DNA from 4 places in the Lysinibacillus sp. UBA5994 genome. Region 2 is predicted to be linked to each of the others. Evidence: riboswitches for the same ligand, from Rfam matches in the RefSeq annotation. Region 2 holds a riboswitch; each other region holds the start of a gene.
What was found. Region 2 has a riboswitch for thiamine pyrophosphate ahead of B3D98_RS08310 (ABC transporter substrate-binding protein). Riboswitches for the same ligand answer to the same signal wherever they lie in the genome.

Region 1: linked by a shared signal. The riboswitch ahead of thiW (energy coupling factor transporter S component ThiW) and the one ahead of B3D98_RS08310 (ABC transporter substrate-binding protein) in region 2 are both predicted to bind thiamine pyrophosphate.
Region 3: linked by a shared signal. The riboswitch ahead of thiT (energy-coupled thiamine transporter ThiT) and the one ahead of B3D98_RS08310 (ABC transporter substrate-binding protein) in region 2 are both predicted to bind thiamine pyrophosphate.
Region 4: linked by a shared signal. The riboswitch ahead of thiC (phosphomethylpyrimidine synthase ThiC) and the one ahead of B3D98_RS08310 (ABC transporter substrate-binding protein) in region 2 are both predicted to bind thiamine pyrophosphate.

What each region holds. Positions count from the first base shown of each region.
Region 1 covers NZ_DJAU01000022.1:110,249-115,259, forward strand. The annotation lists gene B3D98_RS06350 (VWA domain-containing protein) at 1-1,171, shown strand, start outside; gene thiW (energy coupling factor transporter S component ThiW) at 1,326-1,826, opposite strand; TPP riboswitch at 1,921-2,028, opposite strand; gene B3D98_RS06360 (MFS transporter) at 2,095-3,291, opposite strand; gene B3D98_RS06365 (ABC transporter substrate-binding protein) at 3,782-4,855, opposite strand; gene B3D98_RS06370 (ABC transporter permease) at 4,852-5,011, opposite strand, start outside.
Region 2 covers NZ_DJAU01000026.1:45,072-50,082, reverse strand. The annotation lists gene B3D98_RS08330 (TatD family hydrolase) at 1-155, opposite strand, end outside; gene B3D98_RS08325 (ABC transporter ATP-binding protein) at 145-894, opposite strand; gene B3D98_RS08320 (ABC transporter permease) at 869-1,642, opposite strand; gene B3D98_RS08315 (thiamine-binding protein) at 1,642-1,932, opposite strand; gene B3D98_RS08310 (ABC transporter substrate-binding protein) at 1,934-2,929, opposite strand; TPP riboswitch at 3,083-3,193, opposite strand; gene parC (DNA topoisomerase IV subunit A) at 3,302-5,011, opposite strand, start outside.
Region 3 covers NZ_DJAU01000035.1:30,725-35,735, reverse strand. The annotation lists gene B3D98_RS12035 (AAA family ATPase) at 1-2,002, shown strand, start outside; gene B3D98_RS12030 (hypothetical protein) at 2,043-2,165, opposite strand; gene B3D98_RS12025 (DUF4870 domain-containing protein) at 2,221-2,544, opposite strand; TPP riboswitch at 2,670-2,777, shown strand; gene thiT (energy-coupled thiamine transporter ThiT) at 2,912-3,472, shown strand; gene map (type I methionyl aminopeptidase) at 3,635-4,390, shown strand; gene B3D98_RS12010 (hypothetical protein) at 4,420-5,011, opposite strand, start outside.
Region 4 covers NZ_DJAU01000051.1:15,044-20,054, forward strand. The annotation lists gene thiC (phosphomethylpyrimidine synthase ThiC) at 1-1,013, opposite strand, end outside; TPP riboswitch at 1,154-1,268, opposite strand; gene B3D98_RS15550 (AEC family transporter) at 1,329-2,258, opposite strand; gene B3D98_RS15555 (methyl-accepting chemotaxis protein) at 2,369-4,468, opposite strand; gene B3D98_RS15560 (S-layer protein) at 4,723-5,011, shown strand, end outside.

The sequences.
Region 1 (5,011 bases), on a different contig from region 2:
AACACCTGGTGGGGGAACAGAAATCTATAGTTCATTAGCTAAAGCCTACGAGAACCTTGCTGATTTAAAGCTCCAACGTAAGCATATTATCCTCTTAACAGATGGGCAGTCACAGGCAGGGAACTATGAGGATTTAATTGGTGAAGGGAAAGAAGAGGGTATAACCTTATCGACAGTAGCGATTGGACAAGATGCCGATGCGAACTTATTAGAAGCGCTTAGTGACATGGGCAGTGGACGTTTCTATGATGTGATAGATGAGCAAACCATTCCTTCTATTTTATCTCGAGAAACAGCTATGATTTCCCGCACCTATATTGAGGACAATCCATTCTATCCGGCAATTTATAATGCAGCAGGATGGAACTCACTGTTTGCTAATGGTGTCCCACAAATGAATGCATATATTGGGACAACGGCAAAACAGGGGGCTACTGTTGTAGCAAAAAGCGAGAAAGAAGATCCTGTGTTAGCGCAGTGGCAATATGGTCTTGGTAAAACATTTGCCTTTACATCTGATTCAACGGGTAAATGGACAGGAGATTGGGCAAGATGGCAGAATTGGGGAGCATTTTGGCAAACACTTATTTCTCAAATGCTACCAAGCTACAATGATGTAGCCTATGATGTAAGATTGGAAGCAGATGGTTCCTTTATGATTACAGACCCTACAAATGAAGCCGCATTTTTAGATATTGTAGCGGTAAATGAAGCAGGGGAGGAGCTAGAAACACAACTTGAAACCATTTCCGCATCTCAAGTTCGAGCTGTAGTACAAGCTGAACCTGGATTAATTTTCTTCCGTATAGCAGATGAAAAGCAGGCCATTTATCAGGCAGGGCTAAGTGTTCCTTATAGTGCTGAATACGAACTACTCCCTGTAAATAACCAACTGATAGAAGAGTTAACTCAACGAACAGGAGGCACTGTTTTAAAGGAACCACAAGATGTCTTCCGTGACTTTACGACAAAAGGAGCAGATCGGCAAAATATTGCCACATGGCTACTCTTAGCAAGTATGCTTCTTTTCTTTATTGATATTACGATAAGACGTTTTGGTTGGAATTTCCTAACGAATGCGAAGAAAAAAGAGCCGCTGGTTGAGGAAAAAACTATACCAGAAGACACGAATGTAGCACAGTTGTTAAAAGGCATGAAAAAACGATCTTAAAATAGAGGAAGCAGTGCAAATTCGAATAGTTTTGCACTGCTTTTTATATTCCTTGAAATAGAGAGTTATCCCCTTTGTAAAGAGGGTAAATGAGAAGAAAAGCGATCCAAATTGGACTACCCCAGCTCAATGAATGCTCATAATTCAATCTCTCTCAATAAAGAGAAGAATTAAACCTCTTTACTAGCTCTGTTTTACGCAAGCTACTTGCAACCATTACACCTAAAATAGCACCGATCGTACTTGATGTTAAAAAGGCTGGTAGGAAGAAGAATGCTGCTACAGATGTTCCCATGAATAATTTTGCATAAGGGACGGCAATAAGTGAAGCCAGAATGCCCGTTCCGATAACTTCTCCGATACCAGCTAACCACATTTTATTGCTATATTTATAGGCAAGGGCAGCACAGAACGCACCGATGATACTACCAGGGATAGCTAGTAGAGAGCCTGTTCCAGTAAGGATACGAATGATGGCAGTGACAAAGGCAACTATAACTGTTGGTACGGGTCCAAGTATAATGGCTCCTATCACATTAATAGCATGCTGAACTGGGTAAGCACGTGCGATTCCTGTTGGGATGGATACGAAAGTAGAGCCTGCAACAGCAACGGCTACTAATAAAGCCATGACTGTTAATTTACGAATTGACATAAAGTTCACTCCTTTTGGTAAAGTTCGTGAGGAAAAATAAAAAGGCCACCCCCTTTAAACAATAGGAAGCGGCCTTGCGTGTATATAGTGACAACAGCAAGTAGCGCCACTTCCCTCCGCTAGTGTGAACTAGATCAGGTTCAAAGGGTCCGTATATTACCATATACGTCTCAGCCTTTAAAAGACTCCCCTAGTGGTTAAAATCATTCAATTTTGTGAATCAACAATAATGTAACATACTGCTAAAAATAGTCAATGATTTTTCAGACTATTTTGTATCGGGATGCATTAAATGAGGTGCTTTTTTCACTGTCCAGATGAGCGCAAGGAAGAAACAGGCTAATAATATGATAGAACCGAAAATATATGGGCTATTCATATTCCAGTCAAATAATAAACCTGCCAAAGCGGGTCCAATCATATTTCCGAGGCTCATATAGGCATTATTCAAGCCCGCAGCAAATCCCTGCTCTTTCTCTGCAAGCTTTGAGATGAGTGTATTAACAGCTGGACGAATTAATGTCGTTGCTGTAGAGAAAATTGTTGCTACAACTAAAATAAGGGCAAAGCCAGAAACAAATAATATTAAGAAAATAGCAACGGATGCAATAAATAAATTTACTAGTACTACTTTCATTTCACCATAACGATTGAACAGTGGTGTAATAATAAACATTTGTACTACTACTCCAAAAGCACCACCAACAACTAATATAATCGCTATATCTACAGGTGTGTAATTAAACTTTTCTGTCACAAATAATGACAATGTCGTTTGGAAATTTGCAATTCCAAACGAGAACACCAGCATAATTATGAGCATAACAAAATAAGGCATATGTATGGAACGAGCCATTTGCTTCGCCAGATTGTCTTGCTTTTGTTTCTGTTGAGCAGTGTTTGGTTTGGTAGAAGGTAATAAAAAGTAAGATAAAATAGATGCTACAATGGCTGCAGCTCCAGCTGTGAAAAATGGGAAATGTAAGCTTACCTTTGCTAAAAAGCCACCAATACCTGGTCCAATCATAAAGCCAAGAGACATAGCGGCACCCAACATCCCCATACCTTTCCCACGTTCTTCATAGGTTGTGACGTCAGCGACAAAAGCCATAATAGGAGGTGCAACAAATGCGGAACCTAGACCACCTAAAAATCGTGCTAAAAAGAGCATCCATACATCTGTAGCAAGGCCAAATCCGATTTGTGCAAGACCTGTTACGATAAGACCGAAAATAATTAAATTTTTTCGTCCGTACTGATCTGAAAGATTCCCAGCAATAGGAGAAAATACGAATTGAGCTAAGGCGAACGTTGCGATTAGCATACCTAGAACTTGTCCTGCTGCACCAAATATTTTTAAATACTCTGGCATGACAGGAATAATAATGCCAATACTCCCCATTGCGATAAACATATTAAACATTAAAATATACAAAGCCGCCTTATTGGACTTCTGCTGGGTCATCGAATGAACCCCCTTTTTGTAATCAAATATAGTACAGTCTATCATAAAGAATTATTGCTTGGCTAATAGTTAAGATTATAGTACTGGTTCTATATTTAGAATGGTTTTCCACAAAAGTTTTTATCCACGCACCTATGCATGATGAAATAATACATTTTAGTCATAAAAGTTGAGGGAAAAGAAGCTATGGGAGGATAAATTAGTAAAGCAACAACAATTGAGGGACTTCTCTTATAAAGGGAGAATTAAAAATTTGGAGAGTCTGTCTGTAATGGTATAAAGCATGGCTATAAATTGTAGCGATGTTGAGCGTTAGAAGTTATGGACTATCAAAAATACACTAATGTGAGAATCTATTAAAATTTAGATAAAATATTTTATAAATATAATAATGCAAATAGTGATTGAAAATGTTCTTAGTTTAATAAACAGTTAGATAAGCAAAGTAAAAAACTAGCGAATTGGTGTGAAAACCAATTCGCTAGTTTAATTATCTGATACTCATTTTAAATTCTAAAAATAATTCGTTGTATTTCCCTAAATAATCAGGTCCTAAATTTTTGTAGACCTCTAATGTATCGCGTTGTTCTTCAGAAGGATAGTAGCGTTCGTCAGAAACAACTTCTTCGTCCATTAAGTCCATAGCGGCAATATTAGGAGTAGAATAGCCTACAAAATCAGCATTTTGAGCACCTGATTCAGCACTTAGCATGAAGTTAATAAAGGCGTGGGCACCATCAATATTTTTTGATGTTTTTGGGATGACCATATTATCAAACCATAAGTTTGAGCCTTCCTCAGGTACAGCAAAGTCTAACTCTTCATTTTCATACATCATATCAGCTGCTTGGCCAGACCATGTAAGGGCAACAGTTGCCTCATTATTGATCATTAACGGTGTAATTTCATCTCCAATGATCGCTTTAACATTTGGTGCAAGTGTAATTAATTTGTCAGTAGCTTCACGAAGTTCCTGATCATCTAGTGAATTCAGAGAATAGCCAAGACTGTTTAAGCCCATCCCAATGACTTCACGCGCACCATCTACTAAAAAGACTTTTCGCTTTAAAGAAGGGTCCCATAAATCGCCCCAAGAGGAGAAGTCTAAGTCTCCAACAAGGCTTGGATTGTAGACAATACCTACTGTTCCCCAAAAATAAGGGACAGAATATTTATTGTTAGCATCGAATGGTAAATCTAAAAAGTAAGGGTCAATATTTTTTAAATTAGGGATTTTCGTTTTATCTAAAGGAATTAATAATTTTTCTTCCTTCATCTTCTCAATCATATATTCAGAAGGGACAGCAATATCGTAAGCTGTTCCGCCTTGCTGAATCTTTGTCATCATAGCTTCATTGGAATCGAATGTTTCATAGATGACATGAATGCCTGTTTCTTTTTCAAATTCTTTTAACAAATCAGGATCAATATATTCTCCCCAGTTAAAGATGGTTAACGTGTCTTTTCCACTTTTACCGCCTCCCGCACTTAAGGCATCAGCCGCATAGAATAAAAGGGCTGAAACGACAAGGATGGCGATGGTAGCTTGAATTAGTGACTTCATCGATGCCCCTCCATTCTTTTACTCGTACGACTTGTCATGAAATAATAACCAACAACAACTAAAACCGTAACAAAGAATACTAATCCAGAAATTGCATTCACCGTTAGAGAAATTCCTGCGCGGGCCATTGAATAAATTTCTACGGATAAAGTACTA
Region 2 (5,011 bases):
GCCTTTACTTGCTGATAGCTATTCGATAAACGCAACGTTCTTTCACAAGAGGAAAGTTGCATACTAACCGCGATTACAGCTTTCACTTCTTCTAATAAGGAAGGAATTTCCTCATCGGTGTACTGATCCAAATGAATATGCGCATCAATCAACATACATATCACCCTTTTCCTCCTGTAAATACATAAATAATTGTTGCTTTAATGCTGTGAATGCTGCAGAATGTCGAATTTCCTCTTTCCGAGGTCTCTCAAACGGCACGATGATTTCCTTTTTAACGGTAGCTGGACGTTTGGTTAAAACAAGTATGCGATCTGCTAAAAAGAGAGCTTCTTCAATACTATGTGTAACAAATAGAATGGATTTGCGGTACTCCTCCCAGATAGATAAAAGCCATGCTTGCATTTCCAGTCGAGTAAATTCATCCAACGCAGAAAATGGTTCGTCTAAGCATAAAATCGGCTTATCACTGACCATTGCTCGAATAAAGGACACACGCTGCTGCATGCCTCCAGACAGTTCGTTCGGGTAGGCATGGATAAAAGAGGCAAGACCAACCTTTTCTAACCATTCCTTGGCACGTTCAACATTTGGTTTATGTTGTAATTCCTGTACAAGCGTGACATTTTCTAGTATTGTACGCCAGGGTAATAGACATGGCTGCTGTGGCATATAGCCAATCGTTCCTTTTTTTTGTTGGATATCCTCTCCATTTAATAAAATGGCTCCTTGATCAATTGGCGAAACACCACCAATTAATTGAAAAAGTGTACTTTTACCACTGCCTGAAGGACCAACGATCGCCACAAACTCTCCATCCTTGACGTCAAAAGAAAGTTGATCAAGGACTTTGAGCGCATCGAAGGATTTAGCGATGTTTTGAATGCTGAGCATGATAGCCTCTTCCCTTCACCATGAATTTTTCAATTAAACGAATACCACTAAACAATAGTAAGCTCAAGAGAACAATCGCAAAAATTGCCACAAATACGCGATCCGTACGGAAGGAGGATTGGGCTAGGGTCATGTAAACACCAATACCCTTTTTTGCACCAAGCCACTCCGCAATCACAGCCCCCATTACACTATATGTAGCCGCAATTTTAATGCCTGAAAAAATAGCAGGATAGGCATAAGGCCATTCCAGCTTCCAAAAGGTTTGTGCCCTTGTAGCACCAACCATGGCAAAATAATGCTTTAATTCTGGAGCTGTTTGTCTAAATCCATCCATCGCTGCAATGACAATCGGGAAAAAGCACACAAGACAGATAATGATAAGCTTCGGTAATAAGCCAAAGCCAAACCAAATAATAAGGAGCGGTGCCAAGACTAGAATAGGAACATTCTGCGACATAATAAGAATTGGATAAAACAGTTCTCGAATAAATGTAAATCGATGCAACACTATTGCCACCGTTAGCCCACAAGCGATGCCAATGGCCAATCCTAGTAGAGCTAATTGTACCGTAGCGAATGCATGTGGTAGAAAGGTTTGATACGACTGGATGGCTTCCGACAAAATACTACTTGGTGCGGGTACTAACCAATGAGGAACTTCAGCAAACCGCACGATTAGTTCCCATATGAACAAGAGGAAGGCGATAAAAATTATCGTCCTTCCCTTCTGTAATGCACGTTTCATTACTGATATTTCTCCGTTAATGTATCCATCGTAATACCCGTTGGCTGATATAAAATTTTCACTTGTGTAATGACATTAATGGCACCAAGTTCGATCATCTTCTCATTCATTTTTTCAATGATTTGGAGCAATGTTGAAAGCTCACCCTCCATCGTTGTTTCCAATGGATGTACCTCATATTTCACCCCAGAAGCATCGATCACCGCAATTGCTGCATCGACATATGGTATAACATCTTCATATTTCTCTGTCTTCGGAATGATTTGTACACTGATTAATGAATTTGCCATCTTATTTGGCCTCCTTTTTAGGTAAGAAATCATTAGTAAAGGCTTTTTTCGCATCAAATTCGCCCTCTAGTACTTGATTGCTAGACATCCATTTCGCGTAATTTTCCCACACAGAAAGCTTTTGCTCTCCCCATTGCTTGGCATCATCCTGATATTTATCAGCCAGCCATTCCTGACTTTTATGCACTAATGCTTTATCTAAATCAGGTGCCGCTTCGATTAAAATATCAGCCGCTTCACTTGGGTTTTCAATTGCGTATTCATAGCCCTTCGATGCAGCTGCCACAAAGGCTTTGACTACATCCGGGTTGTCCTGTATCATTTTTTCATTTGTAGCTAAAACTGGCGTATAATAATCCAATTGATCACTATAATCTGTAAGATATAGCATATTAATCTTTTCCCCACGCAGCTCAGCCTCAATCCCAGTCCATGCATAATAAATCCAAGCAAAATCTATATCTTTTTCCATCATTGTAAAGAAATCTAAATCCCCTGCATTGACGATATCTAGCTTATTAATATCTGCCTTTTCTTTTTGCATGAGTGATTGTAAAACGGCTTGCTCTAATGGTGCGCCCCAACCACCATAGGTTTTACCTTCAAAATCCTTTGGCGATGTAATGCCCTTTGAAGCAATAGAAGCAAAGCCAGATGTATTATGCTGTATAATTGCTGCGATGGAGACCAGCGGCACATCCTGGACTCGTGCCTGTGTTATGCCTTCCTGATAGCTCACGCCAAAATCCGCCTTTCCAGAAGCAACAAGCTGATCTGCGCCCGCCTCACCAGGCATAATAATATCAACATCTAAACCCTGTTCCTCAAAATAACCGAGTTTTTTGGCAACATATAGTCCTGTATGATTTGTATTCGGCGTCCAATCCAGTACCACAGACACCTTTTTCAGCTTGTCTGCAGCCTGCTTGTCATCCTTGTCACTACAGCCTACTAATGTCAATAGTGCTGCCAATAAAATAAAAAACCATTTTTTCATGCGAAAGCCTCCCAGTTTGTAATATGAAAGTGTTCATGAATGAATGTTGTCACCAGAAGAAAGCGTATACAATGTTGGCAAGCTGTTGCTTGAAAACATAAAAAAACGCCTAGGATTCCTCCCAGACGTATTGCAATCAATCTTCAAAACTTTGCTTTTTGAATAGATGTTCCCTACGCTGGTACGAGCCAAATCAGGTTCAAAGGGTCAGCGTCTACCGGACACAATCTCAGCTAGCAATTACTAGCCCCCCTACATTCTTTCGCTATGAACTTTTCGATGATTATTATACCCATAGTTTCACTTAAATGACAAGGTGCTATTTTTGAATAGAGCTTAAAGCCCAGCGCTCCTAAGAGGCTGGGCATGCTTTTAGCTTGGTTTCTGTTCTTTTTTGGCTGTTACAACATGAGAAATTGCTCCATCTGTTGCAATATCCACTTTAAATGAACCATTGGAATGGCGATCCGCACGAGACAATGCTTGTACGTCAATCATCTCTTGAACACCTTTTTCAGTTTCAATCACAACCTGCTCCTCGTCTGTTGCTTGAACAACTGCCACAATTCGGTGAGGGTTTGCTTTTAACTCTGTTAATACTTTTAGTCCACGTTTTGCACGACTCGCTACTTCAACTTCAGCGACATTCATTTTCTTTACGGCCCCACGCTGTGTCACAATCACTACATAGTGGGTAACATCAGGCTGTAACACATTGACTCCAACTAAGGCTTCTCCATCTTTTAGTGTGATCCCTTTCACACCGCCTGTTTTCACACCTGTAACTGGTAACTCCTCCATAGGGAAACGAATCGCATAGGCTGTATCCGTTGTGAGCATCAGCTCCACGTCATCTGTTACAAATGATGCATAGATCATCGCATCACCAGCCTTGACGTTCATCGTTTTAATTGGCTTTGAATAACGTGTTACCGCATAGTCTGCGAGTGGTGAGCGCTTAATTTGGCCATCTTTTGTGGCTGTGAAGACATACGTATTTGGCTGTTCAAATGTTTCGAAGCCATAAACCGCAATAATGGATTCATCTTCCCCTGTTGGCACAATACTTGAAATATGCTGGCCGAGATCCTTCCAGCGTATATCAGGCAGCTCATGAACAGGCTGATAAATATAATTGCCTCGATTTGTGAACAGCAATAGATGGTGCTGTGTATTTAAGTTTGCTTCATACAATAAATAATCTGAATCCTTCATGGCAAAATCTTGCCCGTTTGAAGCGGCATGAGAACGTGTGGATGTACGTTTAATATAACCATCCTTCGTTACTGTTACGACAACCTCTTCACTTGGCACAAGGACATCCAATGTAATTTTAATTTCTTCAATTTCTTGCTCAATCTTCGAGCGACGAGGCTCTGTAAAGCGTTTCTTAATATCTAGTAACTCTTGTTTAATAACACGCACTAGCTTTGCTTCACTTTGTAGAATCCCCTCTAGCTTCGCAATTAGCTTATTTAACTCGTCCTGTTCCTGACGAAGCTCTGTAATATCCGTATTCGTTAAACGATATAATTGCAGGCTTACAATGGCCTCTGCTTGTACCTCTGTAAAATCAAACTTCGCTTGTAAATTAAGCTTCGCATCCTTCTTATCATTAGAAGAACGGATCGTCGCAATGACTTCATCTAAAATGGAAAGGGCTTTAATTAATCCATCTACAATATGGGAACGATCCTTTGCCTTTTGTAAATCATAAATGGAACGGTTTGTTACCACTTCTTTTTGATGGGCAATATACGCATCTAGCAATAATGGCAATGTCATCATCGTTGGACGACGATTATGAATGGCAATCATATTAAAATTATAAGCTACCTGTAAATCCGTTGTTTTAAACAAGTACTGTAAAATTCCTTGTCCTGGTACATCCTTTTTCAGCTCAATTACGACACGTAAGCCTGTACGGTCTGATTCATCTCGAATTTCTGCAATGCCTTCTAGTCGTTTATCTACACGTTGCTCATCAATTTTTTTCACAAGATTCGCTTTATTTACATCATATGGTAACTCAGTGATAACAATTTGCTCTTTACCACCCTTGATTGGTTCAACAACTGCTTG
Region 3 (5,011 bases), on a different contig from region 2:
AGAAGCGCAAGAAAACTATGAGATAGAGCAGGCTAAAGAATCTGAACGACAGCAAATCTTACAGCAGGAAATGCAGATGTTAGCGCTATTACCGAAATTTGAAGCCTATGAAAACAATATACAGCAGCTGCAAATAGCGGAGCAATATGCTGAAAATGCAAAACGAGCAGTAAATGATAACGTCAAACTTTTGGAAAATGAACAAGAGCAATTACATCATTTTTCTCAATCATTAGAAGGCTATGAAAAACAGGTTGAACCCTATGAAAGCTATTTAGAACAATTACCGAAACTACGGGAACAGGTTGCTTTAATCAAGCAAGCAGATAAATATAAACATGCCGTTGATTTAGCTAAGCAGGATGTAGCTGCTTCAGAAAGTCTCTATCAAGAAAGTAAAGAGGCTCTTCAACTTTTGCAGCAACGATGGCTGACAAGTCAAGCTAGTATTTTAGCAGAACAACTGAAGGAAGGAGAACCCTGTCCTGTTTGTGGTAGTATGACACATCAAAAAGCACACAATGAGCAACTGGAAGTTATTGAGCTTGCTCAAGTGGAAGCATTAAGAGCGAAGGCATCATCAGACGAGCGTAAGTATTTAGAGAAAGAGGCATTTTTAGCATCAGCGCAGCAACTTCTTCAAGATACATGGCGACAACTCGAGGCTCAGCATATTAAACAAGAAGACCAACCACAGATCACCGCTACTTTACATGAAGTGGAACAAGAGATTGCTGCATTAAAAATTATTCAACATCAATTAGCTGATGTGCGATTAAAAATAAAGCATCAGCATGACCGAATAGAGCAGCTACGAAATAAGCATATGAAGCTAGAGCAATATTTAGCAGAGCAGATAAAAGAATGGACAAAATTACAAGCGGTTGTAGACGAACAACTTAAGCAGATGCCCCCTAATTTACCAACTTTACAGCAATTAAAGCAACAACTAAATGAAGTTAGTAAACAGAAAGAAGAGCTTCAAAAAAGTTGGCGAGTGAGTCAAGAAAATTTGCATGCAGCAAAGGAAGCAGCTAGCAATGCAACACTAACTGTAGAAATTGCCAAACAGTCCTTTGAGGAATTACAGCTTAAAATGAATGAAAAGCTTCAGCAATTTTCAGCAGATATGCAAGAAATAGGTTTCGAAAGCTATGAGGCTTATGCAACTGCTAAACGGAGTGCCATACAATTGGATGCACTTCGAAAAGCATGTAGCGACTATGCTTTACAAGTACACACGTTGCAAATTCAGATTACCGAAGGGGCTACATACCTTCAAGGAAAAGAGAAGCAAGATTTAGAGGCGATGGAAGCAAGAGTAGAACAGCAGCGAATTTCCTATGAGGAAGCATTTAAACGTTTGCAACAGATGAATGGCTTTATACAAGCATGCCAAGGCTTTAGTGAAAGGGTGGAAGAAATAGCGAAAGAGCTTCATTTACTTGAACAAGAAGCAGGACGAGTAAAGGAGCTCTATGGATTATTAAATGGACAAAATTCGAAAAAGCTATCCTTTGAGCGTTATATACAAATTAACTACTTAGATCAAATTACAGAAGCTGCCAATATACGTCTGTATCATTTATCAAACGGTCAATTTGAGCTTAGACGTTCAGATAGATTAGAAAAGCATGCGAAGCAAAGTGGCCTTGGTCTTGATGTTTATGATGCTTATACAGATCAATTACGAGATGTCAAAACTTTATCAGGTGGCGAAAAGTTTAATGCTTCGTTGAGCCTTGCATTGGGGATGGCAGATGTGATTCAAAGCTACCAAGGTAATATTCATATTGAAACGATGTTTATTGATGAGGGCTTTGGCTCGCTCGATGAGGAATCACTAAATAAAGCAATCGATACATTAATTGATTTGCAGGATTCTGGTCGTATGATTGGCGTTATTTCGCATGTGCCTGAATTGAAATCTGCGATGCCAGCAGTTTTACATGTGGAAAAAACATTAAATGGCCATAGTCAAACCCATTTTGAAGTGAAATAAAACGAAGGCGTATTTCCTCTAAAAGGAATACGCCTCCGTTTTATTTTTTTCGAGTTGTGGTTGTAGGCGTTGTGCCCTTTTTTGCAGCCATTACTTTTTTTACGATAGGAATAACAATAGGTGCTAACTTAACGGCAGTTTTTACAACGTTTGATACTTTCATCCCAAAACAGCTCCTTTTACAATTACTACTACCTGTTTCACTTAAAAATAAAACATTAACGGATAACACGAACAGCCTGAATTATATTCCAAATCACAATACCTAGTGAGACGAGAGCATAGATGGCGAATGAAACAAACCAAATAATCATCACTGTATTATTACTGGAGGTTGGATCTAAACTAAATGTGGAAAAAACAAAGACAATAAAGAACAGGATGCCAAAAACAAAAGGAACTAAATGAGAGACAAGTGCACGAATCGAATGTTTTTTTACATCACTATCTTTAGTCACGAAATATACAATTAATGGAACGATAAAAGGGGCGAAGAAAATACTAAGATAACTAAAGGCAGCTAAAATTTTTTGATTCTCCATAGTTGTACCTCCTTTTTAAATATTTACGCATGAAAAACAGCAAAGTTTCAAAAAAATGATGTATGGAAGGTTGTAATCCTTCAATCCTTTGCGTACAATGAGAGTGTTCAAATAAATTCAGATGTAACGACCACAAGGGGAGCTGATGATGTCAGCTGAGACTGGGCACGTAATGCCTTGACTCTTCGAACCTGTAAGTTAACGCTTGCGTAGGGATGTGGATAGAAACCGACACTTGTACGATGTGAGGCTCTGTCCTGACATCGTTTTTTCGTCCGTAAAGGAAAAAAGGTGTCAGAAAGAGACATATCAGCGCTTTTCTATTCCTGCTCTTGTATCCTACATCGGAACAAAGGAGAGAATATGTATGGACAAAAAAAGACTATTAATGCTAGTGGAGATTGCGATTTTTGCAGCGATAGGTCTCGTACTGGATCAGGTTTCCTTTAAAGTATGGGCACAAGGCGGCTCAGTTAGTCTTGTTATGGTACCGATTATGTTAATAGCATTTCGCTGGGGCTTAGTAGCTGGTCTTACTACGGGACTACTTGTGGGTGTTATGCAAACAATGTTTGGTTCTTATATCGTGCACTGGCTACAAGGATTACTAGATTATGGTGTTGCTTTTACTGTTGTAGGATTAGCGGCGGTTGTACGTGGACCAGTGTTAGACGCTGCTAAACATATGAACAAAACAAAAATGGCACTTTATATAATCATAGGTACCGTTTTCGCAGGCTTCTTACGATACACAGCACATACAATCGCTGGTGCTGTATTTTTTGCCGAATATGCGGGTGACCAGAATGCATGGATCTATTCCATCATCTACAATGGTACATATATGCTACCAGCAACCATTTTAACGGCTGTCGTTGGTGTTCTTTTATTCACAGCCGCTCCCCAATTAATGCAAAGAAAATTTTAACGCTAGTCCCTTCACATGAGTGGAGGGACTTTTTTGTCGTGAATAACTCTTTTAGCACTTTGCAAAGTAGGAAAGCATACAATATTTAAAGCGTTTATCGTTATACGCATAAAAAGTTATGTTATATTAAAGAATAGATATTAGATGAAAGGGACGTTATACATGATTGTAAAAACGCAAGAAGAGATTGAAGCTTTTAAAAAAATAGGACGCATTTGTGCTGAAATTCGCGAAGCAATGAAAGCTGCCACAAAACCAGGTGTTACAACACTTGAGCTTGATGAAATTGCTGGTCGCATGTTTGCAGAGGCTGGCGCTATTTCAGGACCAAAGGGAGAATATGATTTTCCAGGGTATACATGTATTAGCGTCAATGAAGAAGTAGCACATGGTATTCCAGGAAAGCGTGTTATTCAAGAGGGAGATATCGTAAATATTGATGTTTCAGGCTCTTTAAATGGCTATTTTGCTGACACAGGTATTTCATTTGTTGTGGGTGATGGCTATGAGGACAAAGAAAAGCTTTGCCGTGTTGCTAAAAGTGCCTTTGATCGAGCAATGACAAAGGTAAAGGCTGGATCTAAATTAAATCAAATTGGTAAAGCTGTTGAACGCGAGGCAAATGCTAATGGGTTAACTGTTATTATGAATTTAACAGGTCATGGCTTAGGTCAATCTTTACATGATGAACCAAACCATATTTTAAATTATTACGATGCATGGGATACTACTATTATGAAAGAAGGTATGGTCCTTGCGGTTGAGCCATTTATCTCAGCAAATGCAGAACATATCGTAGAAGCAGGTGATGGCTGGACATTCGTGACGCCTGATAAATCACTTGTAGCACAAATCGAACATTCAGTCATTGTAACAAAAGATAAACCAATTATCTTAACGTCATTAGACGAAGAATAGGATGTAATGAAAAAATCCTGCTAACCAATTTATTTTTGGTAGGCAGGATTTTTTTTAATAAATAAAATGCCAACAAAGAGAACACCGCATAAAAATAAAGCAGCTGTAGTGACAAGTAGCTCATCAAAACCATTATGTATGGCGATTCCAATATAAGCCCAAATAAAAACACTTGGATACATAACATCAAAGTGATGGAAACGGATATGTAGCGCAATGGCTCCTCCTAAAGTAAGTAAAATCACTGCCCAAAGAGGCGTACTAAGACCAAAGCCGTTCCAACCATAAGCCGTTAACGTAAAGCTTGTATTTGTGATAAAAATAAATGTCATCCATGCTAAATAAATAGAGAAAGGAATACGACCAAACAAGGATTTGTCCTGAAGAGGGTACGTATTATACAACATAAACAAATACAAGACTAAGAGTAATGTAATGCCAAGAGAAACAATAAATAACTCATGGTGCCAGACATATATCGTCAATGCTTGTAATATATTTATGCAACTAAAAAGCGCAGACTGTTTCAAAGTTGTCTTTTTCATGTTCATAACTAACCAATAACCGAGTAAAAAATAAATGATAATCCAAATTACATGACTTACACTAACTGGTGCAAAT
Region 4 (5,011 bases), on a different contig from region 2:
TCCTCAAAATGTGTATACAGGAAATTCTCTTGATGATGATATAAACACCACTGTGCCATGATAGAGCCACCTCGAGATACAATACCTGTCACACGATTTGCTGTTAGTGGTACATAGCGTAAAAGGACACCTGCATGAATGGTGAAGTAATCCACACCCTGCTCAGCTTGTTCAATGAGAGTATCACGATAAACCTCCCACGTTAAATCCTCTGCTACACCATTTACCTTTTCTAAAGCCTGATAAATTGGCACTGTTCCCACTGGCACTGCAGCATTTCGAATAATCCATTCTCTAGTTGTATGAATATGTTTACCAGTCGATAAATCCATAATATTATCTGCGCCCCATCGAGTTGCCCAGGTCATTTTCTCAACTTCTTCTGCAATGGAAGAAGATACAGCAGAATTCCCGATATTCGCATTGATCTTTACATGAAAATTACGCCCAATAATCATTGGCTCTGCCTCAGGGTGATTAATATTAGAAGGCATTATAGCACGCCCAGCTGCAATTTCTGAACGTACAAATTCAGGATCCATATTTTCACGAATCGCTACAAACTCCATTTCAGGCGTTATAATTCCCTTTCGTGCATAGTGAAGCTGTGTCACATTTTTACCTTTTTTAGCACGCAAAGGCTTTCTCGCCAACTCAGGGAAGACATTTTCTTGAATACGCGGGTCATCAACATGACGAAAGCCATTATCCTCCGGTTTAATAGAGCGTCCCTCATATGCTTCTACATCCCCTCGCTCTTGAATCCATGCATTTCGTAAGGCAGGTAAACCTTTCGTAATATCTACTTGGTAGGCTGGATCTGTATAGGGCCCACTCGTATCATATACTCGAATAGGAGCATTTTCTTCATTTCCAAAACTGCCTGTTGTCGGACTTAATGCAATTTCTCGCATAGGTACTAGAATATCTGGGCGTGTTCCTTCCACATATACTTTTTTGCTTCCTTCAAAGCTGGACATAATGGTAATATTCTTTTCACTAATTACTGACATGAGCTACTTCTCTCCCTTAAATTTATTTTGATATAAGGACCGATTCTAGCTCACCCCAACAATCCAAAAAATAAAGGCCGAATCCAAAATAATTATTTGGATCCGGCCACGAATGTAAAGGTCTATTGATTGCATACTCTGCAATAGCTTCTTAACTTTCCCACGCTGGTATGAGCCAGATCAGGTCCAAAGGGTCAAGAAACTTCGTAGCGTTTCCCTCTCAGCCTGACTCATCAGACTCCCCTAGTTAATACTATTTAGTTTGATGCTAGTGTAGCAGATAATACTAAGAGATGGAAGTTATTTTTTATCTTACTAGGTAAATAATACTTCTGCAAAATAGATCACAATGGTTACAGTTATACAGCTTACAATGGTTGAAAATAAAACAGCTTGCGCGGCTGTTGCTGATTCTACATCATATTCCAATGCTAGACTAGAACTATTGCGGGATGTTGGAAAGGCACTAGCTATAAACAGTGATTGTGCGACGACTCCATCTAATCCCAATATATAAATAATGGCCAATGCAACAGATGGTCCAATAATTAGTCGCGTAAAACAGCTGATAAAGACGGTTTTATTAAACATTGATTTCATCTCTAGTTGTGATAATTGCGCACCTAAAGTAATTAGGGCCACAGCAATAAATCCATCTGCCACATGTTCTACTGGTATTTTGATAAACTGTGGAATACCGATATCAAAATAATTCATAGCGACACCTATAATCAGCGCATGAATAATAGGCATTTTAAAGAAATCCTTGATGATTGTCATACCTGACTTTGTAGAAGAAATTAAATTGTATAAACCATATGTATACGTAGTCATATTTTGAAAGATTACGAGCATGACCTGAATGGCTACTCCAATAGGTTGCGTGGCAAATATCATTTGAGCCACTGGAATACCGTAATTACCCGAGTTAATGAGCACAACACTATTTTTAAAGACAGCTGCCTCTGTTCTAGCTAAACCTAACCCTTTTGCCATAAAGTGACTGAGTATCATTTGACTACCGATAAAGAGTACAATAAATAATCCGACCTCTCCCAGTACAGTTAATTCCACATGTGTTTCATATAAATTTACAAAAACAGCTGCTGGCATAAAGCAATATGTAATAAGCTGAGACAATGCTTTTAAATTAAAGCGAAATTTCTTTTGTAGTATAGCGCCTATTACAAGTAACACTAAAATAGGTACAACAATTTGAAAGAAAATCATTCCGAGATACATCATATCAATGTCCCCCTTCCAGCGTTAATAGTATTGTTGAATTCCTTCTAGGTCAATTTCTCCGGCTTTCACCATAAAGAAGACTGCCTCTATATTGAAGGCAGCCTTTCTTTTTAAGCAAGCTTGAATCGGTTTACAACTTCTTGTAGCTCGTTTGAAATATCGTTCATATTTTGAATAGACTCTGCTACTTTTTGTAATTCTACTTGTTGATCCATTGCAGAAGCACTTACTTGTTCCGCAGAGGCTGCTGTTTGCTCTGAAATAGCCGAAATACTTTGGATAGCCATGATTGCCTGATTTTTATGCTCTAACATGCTAGATAGTTTATTCATTAATTCACTAATAGAATTTGCAATTGAACCCGACAAGTCACTGCTATCTTTAAATGCTAGTTGCGTGCTTTGTACGGACTCATTTTGAGATTGCATTAAATCTGCATTAGATGCAATCACAGCAACCGTCTGCTGAGAATTTTCAAGAATACTTTCTACTGTACTCTTAATAATTTCTGTTTCATTCTTAGATTGTTCTGCAAGCTTTCTAACTTCCTCTGCAACTACAGCAAATCCTTTACCATGTTCACCAGCACGTGCAGCCTCAATACTTGCATTTAAAGCTAGCAGATTAGTCTGCTCGGTAATGCTTTGAATCGAAGCAATAATCTGATTAATATTGGCAATATTAGAAGCTAATGATTCCATTTGCTGCTGGATACGCCCATTCATTTCATTTGTCTCCATATTACGTTCTCTTAAACTTTCAACCTCATGCAATCCTTTTTCCGTTGTTACACCTGTTTTATGAGATAGCTCATCCATTTCATTAGAAAGAGCCGTAATAGCATCAATCTGATCTGATAAATCCATCATTCGATAATTTGTTTCTTCTGTATCCTCTGATTGCTTCGAAGCTCCTTGTGCAATCTCGTTGATAGCTACGGAAACCTCCTGACTAGAAGCAACTACCTCATTAAATGCCTCATTTACCTGATTAGAAGATTGGTTCAATAACCTCGTGGAATTTAGTACAGTTTGAATCGCACTATTGGTTTTATCTAACATATTATTATAGGCCACAGCAACTGCACCAATTTCATCAGGCTTAATATATCGCTCTTCTACCTTTTGTGTTAAATCCCCTTCGGCTGCAGTTTCAATCGATGCACGTAAAAATTTAAGTGGTTTTAATTGTTTATAGATGAATAACACACTTGCAGCTGTCATCAAAACCACCATAATAATGGAAGCAATAATCGTAAATACAAATACATGATTATATGTTTCTAGAATCTTTGATTCAGCTAACACGACTTGAACAGTCCATGTTTCGTCAATACCCTCTAAAATCATTGGAGCAAAAACATTATAGGCCTTTTCCTTCAGTTGATTAGAGTCAACGTACATACTTGTTAGTTCACCATTTTCCATTGTCTTACTAATACTTGTCCAAGTAGGATCCTCTTGCATATTGCGCCCAACTAGCTCATCACCAAAGCTGTTAGCTGTTAGCACACCTTTATTCGTAATAATTGCCGCATAACCGCCTTCTGGGGCATTCGATTTTGTTAAATCATTTAAAAAATCTATTGATACATCGGCAGTCAATACACCGAAAAATGTCCCGGAAGCATTGATTAATGGCACTGAAATGGTTGTCATTAATACGGATTGACCGTTTACATTATAATCATAGGGCTCTGTCAAAACTGCACGTCTCTCTTCTTTTGGCACCCAATACCATTCAGAAATACTCTTATCATCAATACCTTCGATTAGAGCAGTCGTGATATCATTTCCGTTCTTATTTAAATAAGGGATAAAGCGATTTTTAGTATCTACTAAAGAAGCCTCAGTTGGTTCTAAAATAATAGATTCTTGCTCAAAGATTGCTCCTACTCCAAGAATGTCATTATTGCTAGCTAAATTGTTTTCCATTATGTCTATGACACCTTTGGTAGACAAAGTATTATTCTTCTCCATGCTTTCTATGATACGCTTTGTTGTTTGTAATGTCGTATTGGCTTTCTTAAATCTTTCACTCATAATAGCTGCAGAGGATTCAGCAGTTTGTAATGTTCCATGCTCTGCGTCTTCAACACTTTGCTTTTTTATAATAATTCCCGTTATGACAGTATAGGATAAAAATAAAATGAGAAATAATCCTATTATAAGGGAAGAAAGTTTTAAGGCAATTCCTCTTGATTTTTTCATAACTAACACCCCCACTTTTATACTAATAATAATGGATGGATGATTGTATCACAATAAAATATTTAGCGAATAAAGTAGAAAATTTACAGAATTATAGAGAAAAATACCGATACTTCACCAAATATTTATTTTTCAATACAAAGGACTAATGACTTATTTGAATTGAGATTCATAGTAAAACACTCTCTTCGAATTCTAAATTATAGAAGAATATGATATATTAACTATTAAATAGAATGATTGGAGTGACTTACATGAAAAATAAAGCGCTATCAACATTAATGGCCACGGCTATTACAGCGACACTAGTATTACCAATGTCTACTGCCAATGCCGCATCATCTCAAATTCAATCAAATTCATATGAGACACATGTAGCAGCAGCAAAAAAAGTAATAGGTGAATCCGTAACGATCAAAAACATTACAAAAGATACTGTAATAACATCTAACGGCACATTTAGAATTCAATCGGCATTAAAGCCCCTATTTGATACTTCAAATAAAACAGCATTAACCAATGCCCGAGCTACAATTGTAGTGA